2 linked regions of the Methyloferula stellata AR4 genome follow. The protein of the gene in region 2 binds, or shares a complex with, the protein of the main gene of each other region. Links are inferred from orthologs where the notes say so. Each region holds a gene or a part of one and is shown on either strand. Other genes may lie near its edges.

What was found. Proteins that work in one complex are often made in the same cells at the same time.
Region 1: the proteins of dnaN (region 2) and A3OQ_RS0111340 are in contact, whole or in part, in a solved structure (PDB 1OK7), measured with the Escherichia coli proteins. The link is inferred for Methyloferula stellata AR4 from one-to-one orthologs.

The regions. Positions count from the first base shown.
Region 1 is NZ_ARWA01000001.1:2,314,907-2,318,991, forward strand. What follows is about bases 1,173-4,085. They hold A3OQ_RS0111340 (DNA polymerase IV), read right to left. Parts: upstream 3,318-4,085; coding sequence 2,028-3,317; downstream 1,173-2,027. Other genes in these bases: A3OQ_RS0111335 (cell envelope integrity EipB family protein), read left to right, coding at 1,173-1,780; A3OQ_RS0111345 (DUF3572 domain-containing protein), read right to left, coding at 3,314-3,637; A3OQ_RS0111350 (response regulator), read left to right, coding at 3,743-4,085. In the rest of the region: A3OQ_RS0111325 (glycerophosphodiester phosphodiesterase family protein), read right to left, coding at 1-83; A3OQ_RS0111330 (RidA family protein), read right to left, coding at 80-556; more of A3OQ_RS0111335, read left to right, coding at 887-1,172. UniProt on the Escherichia coli protein: Poorly processive, error-prone DNA polymerase involved in translesion repair and untargeted mutagenesis. Copies undamaged DNA at stalled replication forks, which arise in vivo from mismatched or misaligned primer ends.
Region 2 is NZ_ARWA01000001.1:1,292,308-1,297,605, reverse strand. What follows is about bases 1,154-4,107. They hold dnaN (DNA polymerase III subunit beta), read right to left. Parts: upstream 3,213-4,107; coding sequence 2,094-3,212; downstream 1,154-2,093. Other genes in these bases: A3OQ_RS0106380 (transglycosylase domain-containing protein), read left to right, coding at 3,490-4,107; A3OQ_RS0106390 (septal ring lytic transglycosylase RlpA family protein), read left to right, coding at 1,712-2,011; A3OQ_RS0106395 (alpha-E domain-containing protein), read left to right, coding at 1,154-1,289. Outside these bases: A3OQ_RS0106400 (circularly permuted type 2 ATP-grasp protein), read left to right, coding at 1-324; more of A3OQ_RS0106395, read left to right, coding at 330-1,153; more of A3OQ_RS0106380, read left to right, coding at 4,108-5,298. UniProt on the Escherichia coli protein: Confers DNA tethering and processivity to DNA polymerases and other proteins. Acts as a clamp, forming a ring around DNA (a reaction catalyzed by the clamp-loading complex) which diffuses in an ATP-independent manner freely and bidirectionally along dsDNA.

The DNA.
Region 1 (4,085 bases), 1.0 Mb from region 2 along the record:
CCTTTTGTGCTGTCGTGAAGGCCGCGATGCGCGATAGGGCGCGCCGTCAGCCAATCCGGCGCATTTGGTGACTGCGACTTCAAGACGGGCTGATTTCGAACATGGCTTCGACTTCGACGGCGGAATCGAGCGGCAACTCGGCGACGCCGATCGTCGAGCGGGCATGGCGTCCCTTATCGCCCAAAACTTCGACGATCAGATCCGAGGCGCCGTTCATGATCGGCGCAATGGCCGAAAATCCCGGCGCGACATTGATGAAACCGCCAAGCCGGACGCAGCGGACGATTTTGTCGAGATCGCCCACGGCCGCCTTGGCTTGCGCCAGAATATTGATCGCGCATTGCCGCGCCGCTGCTATGCCCGCTTCGGCCGAGACCGCGGCGCCGATCTTGCCGGCATGGGCGGGTGGGATCTTGCCGTCGGCTCCGAAGGCCACCTGGCCGGAGATGACGAGAAGCGATCCGGTGACGACATAGGCCACGTAATTGGCCACCGGCGCAGCTGGCGTCGGAAGGCTGATGCCCAGCGCCTGCAATTTCTTTTCGACTTCGCTCATCCCAAACTCCTGGCTTCCATTGCGGCGGAGACATGCGCGATCGGCGTGAAAGGTGCAAGACAGGCGGACAAGACAGGCGCCGCGGACGAACGGTTAACCAAACCAATGCCTGCGACTCAAAAAGATTTGGGATATATTTACTCAAATCTTTCCGTGCCTTGCCCCGACTTCGGGCTTTGCTTTGGCGCTAATGGTTTGATTTCAAACGCGTGTTCTGCTTCAATCGCAACGCAACAAAAAATCCGGGTCCGCGTCTGGCGGCGCCATTGCCCGTAATTTTGCCATTCCAACCCGGCATGGCCTTCGTAACAGAAGGATAAAGGGAGCCCTATGCGAAATCGGACATTTCTTTTGGCTGGAGCGGGCATTTTGACGGCTGCTATCCTGTCTTCATTGCCGCTTACGGAACTCAGGGCCAATCCGCCGGCAGGGCCTGCTCCCGAAGGCGGCACCACGAGCGTGAAGACCAATCCGACCATGCCGCTCGCCGCGCATCGCGCCGTCTACGAGCTGACGCTTTTGAAATCCACCGGCAACAAAAGTCCGACCGCCGCGCGGGGCCGCATCGCTTTCGATTTTTCCGGCTCGGCCTGCGACGGCTATGTGCAGAACTTCCGGCAATTGACCGAGTTGCAGCCGGCGGAAGGACCGACGCGCGTCTCCGACATGCGGTCGGCGACATTCGAAGATGGTGACGGCAAGAATTTCGCCTTCGACATGCAGACCAATGTCGATAATGCGCAAAACGACATTATCGACGGCAAGGCCACGAAGGCCGGCGACGGCGCGCTCTCCATCGCTTTGTCCAAACCGAAGCCGGGCAAGCTCAATCTCGATACCGACGTCGTATTTCCGACCGAACATCTGCGCCGCATTCTCGATGCGGCCGAAGAGGGCCGCAACATTCTCGAATTGACCGTCTATGACGGGTCCGAGACGGGCGACAAGCTTTATGAAACCACGACCATCATCGGACATCCGATCCTGGCGCCCGTGGTGGAACAGGCCGCCCATATTCCGGCGCTCGAAAACATGAAGCGCTGGCCGGTGTCGATCAGCTATTTCGAAGTCGGCAAAAAGGACGAAGGCCCGAATTATATCCTGTCCTTCGATCTCTACGAAAACGGCATCTCCCGCGCGTTAAAACTCGATTACGGCGACTTCATCCTCGGCGGCGAAATGACCAGCCTCGAACTGCTGCCGCAGCAAACCTGCAGCAAGTGAGGCGGTCGCGAAGCCGCAAACTTCCAATCGCGTCATGGCCGGGCTTGACCCGGCCATCCACGCCGAAACATTGCGAGCACAATTTCAAGGATGATGCAGCGTCTCCGCGTGGATGCCCGTGACAAGCACGGGCATGACGCGCTGGGAGTGGGGCCGCAAATTCCATCGCTCGCGTGCTAAACCTGATAGCCGTAGATCGAGTCCGCGTATGATGCGCCCAAATGGTTTCAATTGAACATTTGCAGTTCTATCGTCGCGTGCGTGGCCGAAGCGAAATGCCTTTGACCACGGCGCCCGGGCCGAACTTGTCCCGCAAGGCATCGATCGCCGCTTCCGTCGCCTTTTCGCGCGCGAGGCCCGTATCGACGAGATCGCCTTGATCGGCCTCTTCGGCCGGACACAGATCATGCGCGGCGATGCCGATCAGACGAAAGCGCGTGCCGTCCAATTCCCGCAGCAGGAGGTCGCGCGCGGCCGTAAACAATCGGTTCGAAAGCTGGGTCGCAGCGAAGCCCGATCTTGCGCGGGTGCGTGTCTTGAAATCCGCGCTCTTCAGTTTCAGCGAGAGGCCGCGCGTCGCAAGCGCGGATCGCCGCAACCGCACAGCGACTTTTTCGCTGAGCCGGTGCAGGACCGGAAGCAAATCCTCGGCGCGGCTGATATCCGTGTCGAAGGTCGTCTCGGCGGAAATGCTTTTCGTGTCCCGCTCGGGCGTGACCTTGCGCCGGTCGATGCCCTGTGCCAGGCGATGAAGGCGCTGTCCCTCCGGACCATAGCGCCGCAAGAGATCTTCTTCCTTTTGGCTTTGCAGATCGCCGAAGCGGACAAATCCCTCGCGCGCGAGGCGCTCCTGCATGACTTTGCCGACGCCAGAGATCAGTCCGATTGGGCGGCCACGTAGAAAGGCTATGGCCTCCTCGCGCCCGACAAGCTGAAAGCCACGCGGCTTATCGAGATCGGAGGCGATTTTCGCGAGAAACTTGCAATAGCTGAGGCCGATCGAAACCGTGATTCCCAGCTCTTTTTCGATGCGCGTGGCGAAGCGCGACAAAACGAATGCCGCGGAGCCGCCATGCAGCGCTTGCGTCCCGGAAAGATCGAGAAAGGCTTCGTCGATCGATATTGGCTCGACCTGCGGCGTCAATTCGAGCATGAGCGCGCGGACTTGCCGGGCGACACGCGCATATTTCGCCATGTCGGGCGGAACAACCACGGCCTGCGGGCAGGCGGCGAGCGCTTTGAACATCGGCATGGCCGAATGCACGCCATAGGTGCGGGCAATATAGCAGCATGTCGCGACGACGCCGCGTTTGCCGCCGCCGACGATGAGCGGCTTGTCGCGCAAACTTGGATTGTCGCGCTTTTCGACGGTTGCGTAAAAGGCGTCGCAATCGACATGTGCGATGGTAAGCTCGTCCAATTCGGGATGGACGAGCGCGCGCGGCGAACCGCAAGCCTGGCAGCGGCGAACTGAGCGGTCAGTCGCAAAAATCTGCGGTGACAGACAATCGCGGCAAAGGCCTTGCGTTTGGCTCACGGAAACGTGTCCTCCGCCGGCGGATCGAGGCGATTTCGCGCCAGAAGAATGAATTTTGGGTCGCAGGCGGCTGTTTCCGCGAAAGCGAGCAGCAAAGACTCGTCCTGTGCGAGGTGATCGAGGACTGCGGCCAAAAATCCTGGACTTCCGGCCGCTTCGCGCAGATTTCCTGGGGATAACCCGCCAAGAGCCATAAATCGGTCGAGGCGCTCCGGCTCCGCGGCGAGAAAGGTCAAAGCCTCGATCGCCAGGGCCTCCGCCGCCTCTCGCGACGGGCCCCCTGAGCCTGACGCCGGTGGCGAAATGCGTCCGTGTTTCATCGGCGGAATTTGCCTTTCGTCAATTTCTCTCAGCTACTGGTTTATGCGTAAGGTTTCTCCCGCCGATGGGGAAGATTCGCCAATCGGGCGCGGAGCTGGATGAAAATGCAGAAAAGTGTCCTGATCGTCGAGGATAATGAGCTGAACATGAAGTTGTTCAACGATCTTCTCGAAGCGCATGGCTACAAGACCGTGCAGACAAGAAGCGGGGTCGAGGCCGTCGAATTGGCGCGGACACACATGCCGAACCTCATTCTGATGGATATTCAATTGCCGGAGGTCTCCGGGCTCCAAGTGACGCAATGGATTAAGGATGACGAAACCTTGCGCCACATTCCGGTGATCGCCATTACGGCTTTCGCCATGAAGGGCGATGAGGAAAAAATCCGGCAGGGCGGCTGCGAGGCTTATCTTTCAAAACCAATTTCGGTCGTCAAATTTCTTGAGA
Region 2 (5,298 bases):
GGCCCGCACGCCGCCAAAGCACAGATCGACGAATTCGCGGCGAAGCTTCGTGACAATCCCGAAAATTTCATCGCGCAGCCAACCTTGGCGCTCTCCACCTGCCCCGCTGTTTTCGACAAAGGCGTCGCGCCGCGCCACGTCGATCTGCGGCCTTTCGTGCTCTCGGGCGCCGACGGCATTCGCGTCATGCCCGGCGGCTTGACGCGCGTCGCCATGCAGGAAGGCTCGCTCGTCGTCAATTCGAGCCAGGGCGGCGGCACCAAGGACACGTGGATCGTCGAAGAGCCTGCGGCTGGCGGGATCCTCGAAGAGCCTGCGGGATAAAGACAATGCTTTCGCGCACGGCGGATAATCTCTTCTGGCTCGCCCGCTATATGGAACGCGCCGATTTCGTCGCTCGTATCGTCGAGGCGACGCAGCGGCTGGCGGCTCTGCCAAACAACTATTCCGATACGGGCACGGAATGGGAGAGCGCGCTTGAAGCCTCAGGCGCCGCCGAAGGCTTTCACGAAACGAAAGCGGCGATGGAAGAAGCCAACGTCGTCGAATATCTGACCTTCGCTGCCGATAATCCGTCGTCGATCCGCAATTGCATCGAATCCGCGCGGGCCAATGCGCGAGGCGTTCGCACCGCCTTGACGGTGGAAGTCTGGGAATCGATCAACGGCGCCTGGATCGAGCTGAAACGGTTCGAAAAGGGCAATCTCGCCTCCGGCCGCTACGATCGCGAGGATCTCTCGCGCTTCCTCGAATTCGTCAAACGGATCTCGCTCGATTACGATGGCGCGACCCATCGCACCATGTTGCGCAACGAAGCCTATTGGTTCTCGCGCCTCGGCCTCTATATCGAACGCGCCGACAATACGGCCCGTATCCTCGACGTGAAATATCACGTGCTTCTGCCGGAGACGGAAACGATCGGCGGTTCGCTCGACTATTTCCAGTGGACCGCGATCCTGCGTGCCGTCTCGGCGCTGACCGCCTATCATTGGGTCTATCGCGAAAGCATCAAACCCTGGCTCATCGCCGATCTTCTGATCCGCCGGATGGAGATGCCGCGCTCGCTGATCGCCTGCTACGACAATATCGCGCGCTTTCTCGACGAGATCGGTAAAGGCGAAACGGAGCCAGGCCGGGCCCAGCAATTCGCGCATCAGATCATGGCGCGGCTCGAGCAGGCGACGATCAAGGATATTTTCAAGATAGGCCTGCACGAGTTCATCACGGGTTTTGTCGAAGACAATAGTCTTTTGGGCCAGACCATCAGCGAGCAATATCTGCTCGTCTGACCGATATCGGCCGGTCCGACTTTTTCCCGGTAGCGTCGGTGGACTTGATCCGAGCAGCCATGCCGCCCGCATGGCCGGTATTATACAACCTCCTTGTCAAGCATAGCCCCAGAGGCGCGAAACACCCTCGTCTGATCGCCGAGCTTTGAGGCGTGGCCGCCGAATACATGGCCACGCCCACGTTTTGCTTGGTGCCTTTTTCGTTACCAAGTGTAACTCAGCACGTATACATAATTATAAAGTGTAATTAATTTGACATATGTTCGAATATATGTCGTATAGTTATAGACTATTTAAGTCTAGGCGAAACGTCGCAGACAAGAAATAGCCTCGCTTTTTCCACATCAAACCTCCAGAACCGCCACGCTCGGCCAAAACCGGGCGCGGTATAACAGTATGGAGTTGATGTATTGAAAAAAGTAATGCTAGGAGCGCTTGCTCTACTATCCATGTCGGCTGCGGCGGAAGCCCAGAGCTGGACCGGGCAGGCCTCCTACTATCGGGCGCCTCACGAAATGACCTGCGCGCACCGCTCGCTGCCCTTCGGGACGCGTCTGCGTGTGACGAACCTCAGGAACAACCGCACGGCGATCTTGACCGTCGCGGATCGTGGGCCGTTCATCCGGGGCCGGATTGTCGATGTATCCGTCGGCGCCGCCAATGTGCTGGGCTTCCGCTCCGCTGGCGTGGTGCCGGTCAAGATCGAGACGGTCTTGAACTGAAAGACCATTGGGACCGGTCCGGCGCGCCTGCCCTCGCTGTTGCGAGCTGCGCGCGGGATCGGTCCCTTCATTGCCTGGATGATTACACCCGCATCGGCATCAGCACGTAAAGCGCCGCCGCGCCGTCGCGATCGAGCACCAGCGTCGGCGAACCCGCATCGGCCAGTTTGAACAGAGCCGTATCGCTGTCGAGCTGTGCCGTGATGTCCAAAAGATAGCGGGCATTGAAGCCTATATCGATCGGCGCGGAATCATAATCGACCTCGAGTTCCTCGACCGCCGATCCCTGATCCGGATTGGTCACCGACAAAGTGAGCTTGCCATCGGCCAGCGCGAGTTTGACGGCGCGGCCGCGCTCCGAGGAAATCGTCGAGACGCGATCGACCGCGTCGGCAAAGGGCTTACGGTCGACGACGAGCCTTTTGTCGTTGCCGCTCGGAATAACCCGCATGTAGTCCGGGAAGGTCCCGTCGATGAGCTTCGAGGTCAGCACGACCTCACCGAATTTGAAGCGCGCCTTGGTCGCCGAAATCTCGATCGCGACATCCTGACTCGCATCCTCGATGAGCTTCAAGATTTCGGTCACGGCCTTGCGCGGCACGATGACCCCCGGCATGCCGACTGAGCCTTGCGGCGCCGGCATTTCGACGCGCGCGAGCCTGTGCCCGTCGGTTGCGACGGCCCGCAGCATGGCCGTGCCGTCGGCATCGACCGTGTGCATGAAAATACCGTTGAGGTAATAGCGCGTCTCTTCGTTCGAGATCGCGAATTGCGTCTTCTCGATGAGCTTTTTCAATTCCCCCGCGGGAAGGCTGAAGGCGTGGCTGAATTCGCCAGCCGCGAGATCGGGGAAGTCGCTTTCGGGCAGCGATTGCAGGCTGAAGCGCGAACGGCCCGAGCGCAGGGTCAATTGGCCCAATTCGCCGGTCGCCTCCAAGGTCACCTGGGCGCCATCGGGGAGCTTGCGGACGATGTCATAAAGAATATGGGCCGGCAGCGTGGTCGCGCCCTTCTGGCCGACGTCGGCAGCCAATTGCTCGGTCACTTCGAGATCGAGATCGGTTGCCTTGAGGCCGAGCGACTGGCCGTCGGCGCGCAACAGGACATTGGAAAGGATCGGAATCGTCGTCCGGCGCTCGACGACGCGATGCACATGGCCGAGCGATTTAAGCAACGCCGCTCGTTCGAGAGTGACTTTCATAAGGCGGGACCCGTCAGATCGAATAGAGCCAGATGCGCGATCCCGCTCCAAAACGCTTCCGGCCTCGAAGGCGACCGGGCCGGGACTCTGACGCGGCGCGAAAGGAATCGCAAGCTTGCCCCGCAAAAGACAGAGGTTTTCCGCAAGTTTGCGGAAATCTCCGTCCATGACGCCGCACAGCGCCCCTTTACCGGCCCTTAATCCGGCGGATTTAGGCTTCCAAAAGCCGGGCGCGACACCCGGGGAGGCCCTATGACCAGGCGGCGGCGTTAAAGCCATGAAAAAAGGCTCAGAAAACGCCCGTCGCGAACCGACTTTCGCGCCATCCGTGCGAATACCCCCCGTGCGGCCCGATTTCGAGGCCGAGGACGAGGGCCCCCCAGGCAAAACGCCAAGTCGGGCATCAAGCAAGGCGCAAAGCAAGGCCACAAGCCGCAAAAGCGCCGCCAAGCGCCGCGCCCGCAAGCCGGGGCGCTCGCTTTTCGGCCGGCTTTTCTATTGGTGCTTCACGCTCGGCATCTGGGCCCTGATCGGCGGCGGCGCCCTTGTCGCCTATTATGCCACGCAATTGCCGCCGATCGATCAGCTCGCGATCCCGAAACGGCCGCCGAATATCGCGATTCTCGGCGAGGACGGGTCGCCTCTTGCCAATAGAGGCGATACCGGCGGCGCGGCGATCCACCTCGCCGATCTGCCGCCCTATCTGCCGAAAGCTTTCGTCGCGATCGAGGACCGCCGCTTCTATTCGCATTATGGCGTCGACCCCGTCGGCATTTTCCGCGCGCTCACGCGCAATATCATCGGCCATGGCGGGATGCAGGGCGGCTCGACGCTGACGCAGCAGCTCGCCAAAAATCTGTTTCTGACGCAGGAGCGCACTTTCTCGCGCAAGATCCAGGAAGCGATCCTCGCGCTCTATCTCGAACATAAATATTCGAAGGACCAGATCCTCGAACTTTATTTGAACCGCGTCTATTTCGGCTCAGGCACCTATGGCGTCGAGGCGGCGGCGCTCAAATATTTCGGCCATGAGGCAAGCGCGGTCACGCTCCCCGAGGCAGCGATCCTCGCCGGCCTCATGAAAGCGCCGACCAAATATGCGCCGAACCGCAATCCGCAATTGGCGACCGAACGGGCCGCGCAGGTCATCGCCGCGATGGCACAGGAAGGCTACATCACGGAGAACACGGCGAAGATCGCCCTCGCCCTGCCCGCCCGCGCGGTGCACGACCAGCGCAATGGATCGGTCAACTACGCGGCCGATTATGTCGTCGACATGCTGAACGATACGATTGGCGCGATCGACGAGGATATCGTCGTCACCACCACGCTCAATCCCACGCTGCAAACGGCTGCGGAAAAATCCCTGACCGAAGAGCTCGACCGCAAGGGCGCCAAATTTGGCGCGAGCCAAGGCGCGCTCGTCGCCATCAATCCGGACGGCGAGATCAAGGCGCTCGTCGGCGGGCGTAATTACGCCGACAGCCAATTCGACCGCGTCGTCGCTGCGAAGCGGCAGCCGGGTTCCGCCTTCAAGCCTTTCGTCTATCTGGCCGCGCTGGAACGGGGTCTCACGCCCGACACGCTGCGCGAGGATGCGCCGATCAATGTGCGCGGCTGGCAGCCTGAAAATTATTCGCGCGAATATCAGGGCGCCGTATCGCTGACCAAGGCCCTGTCGCAATCGCTGAACACGGTTGCCGTGCGGCTCGGACTCGAGGTCGGCGCGAAGACGGTCGCCAAGGTCGCACACCGGCTCGGCATCACCTCGGATCTTCAGGCCAATGCCTCGATCGCGCTCGGCACGTCGGAAGTGACGCCGCTCGAACTCGTCACGGCTTACGCGCCTTTCGCCAATGGCGGCATCGGCGTGCAGCCGCATATCGTGACCAAGGTGACGACCGCGAACGGCAAACTGCTCTATCTGCGCAAGGGCTCGAGCAATGGCCGCGTCATCGATCCGCAATATGTGCCGATGATGAATACGATGATGCAGGAAACGCTTCTCACCGGCACGGCGCGCAGAGCCGATCTGCCCGGCTGGCAGGCCGCCGGCAAGACCGGCACGAGCCAGGATTTCCGCGAC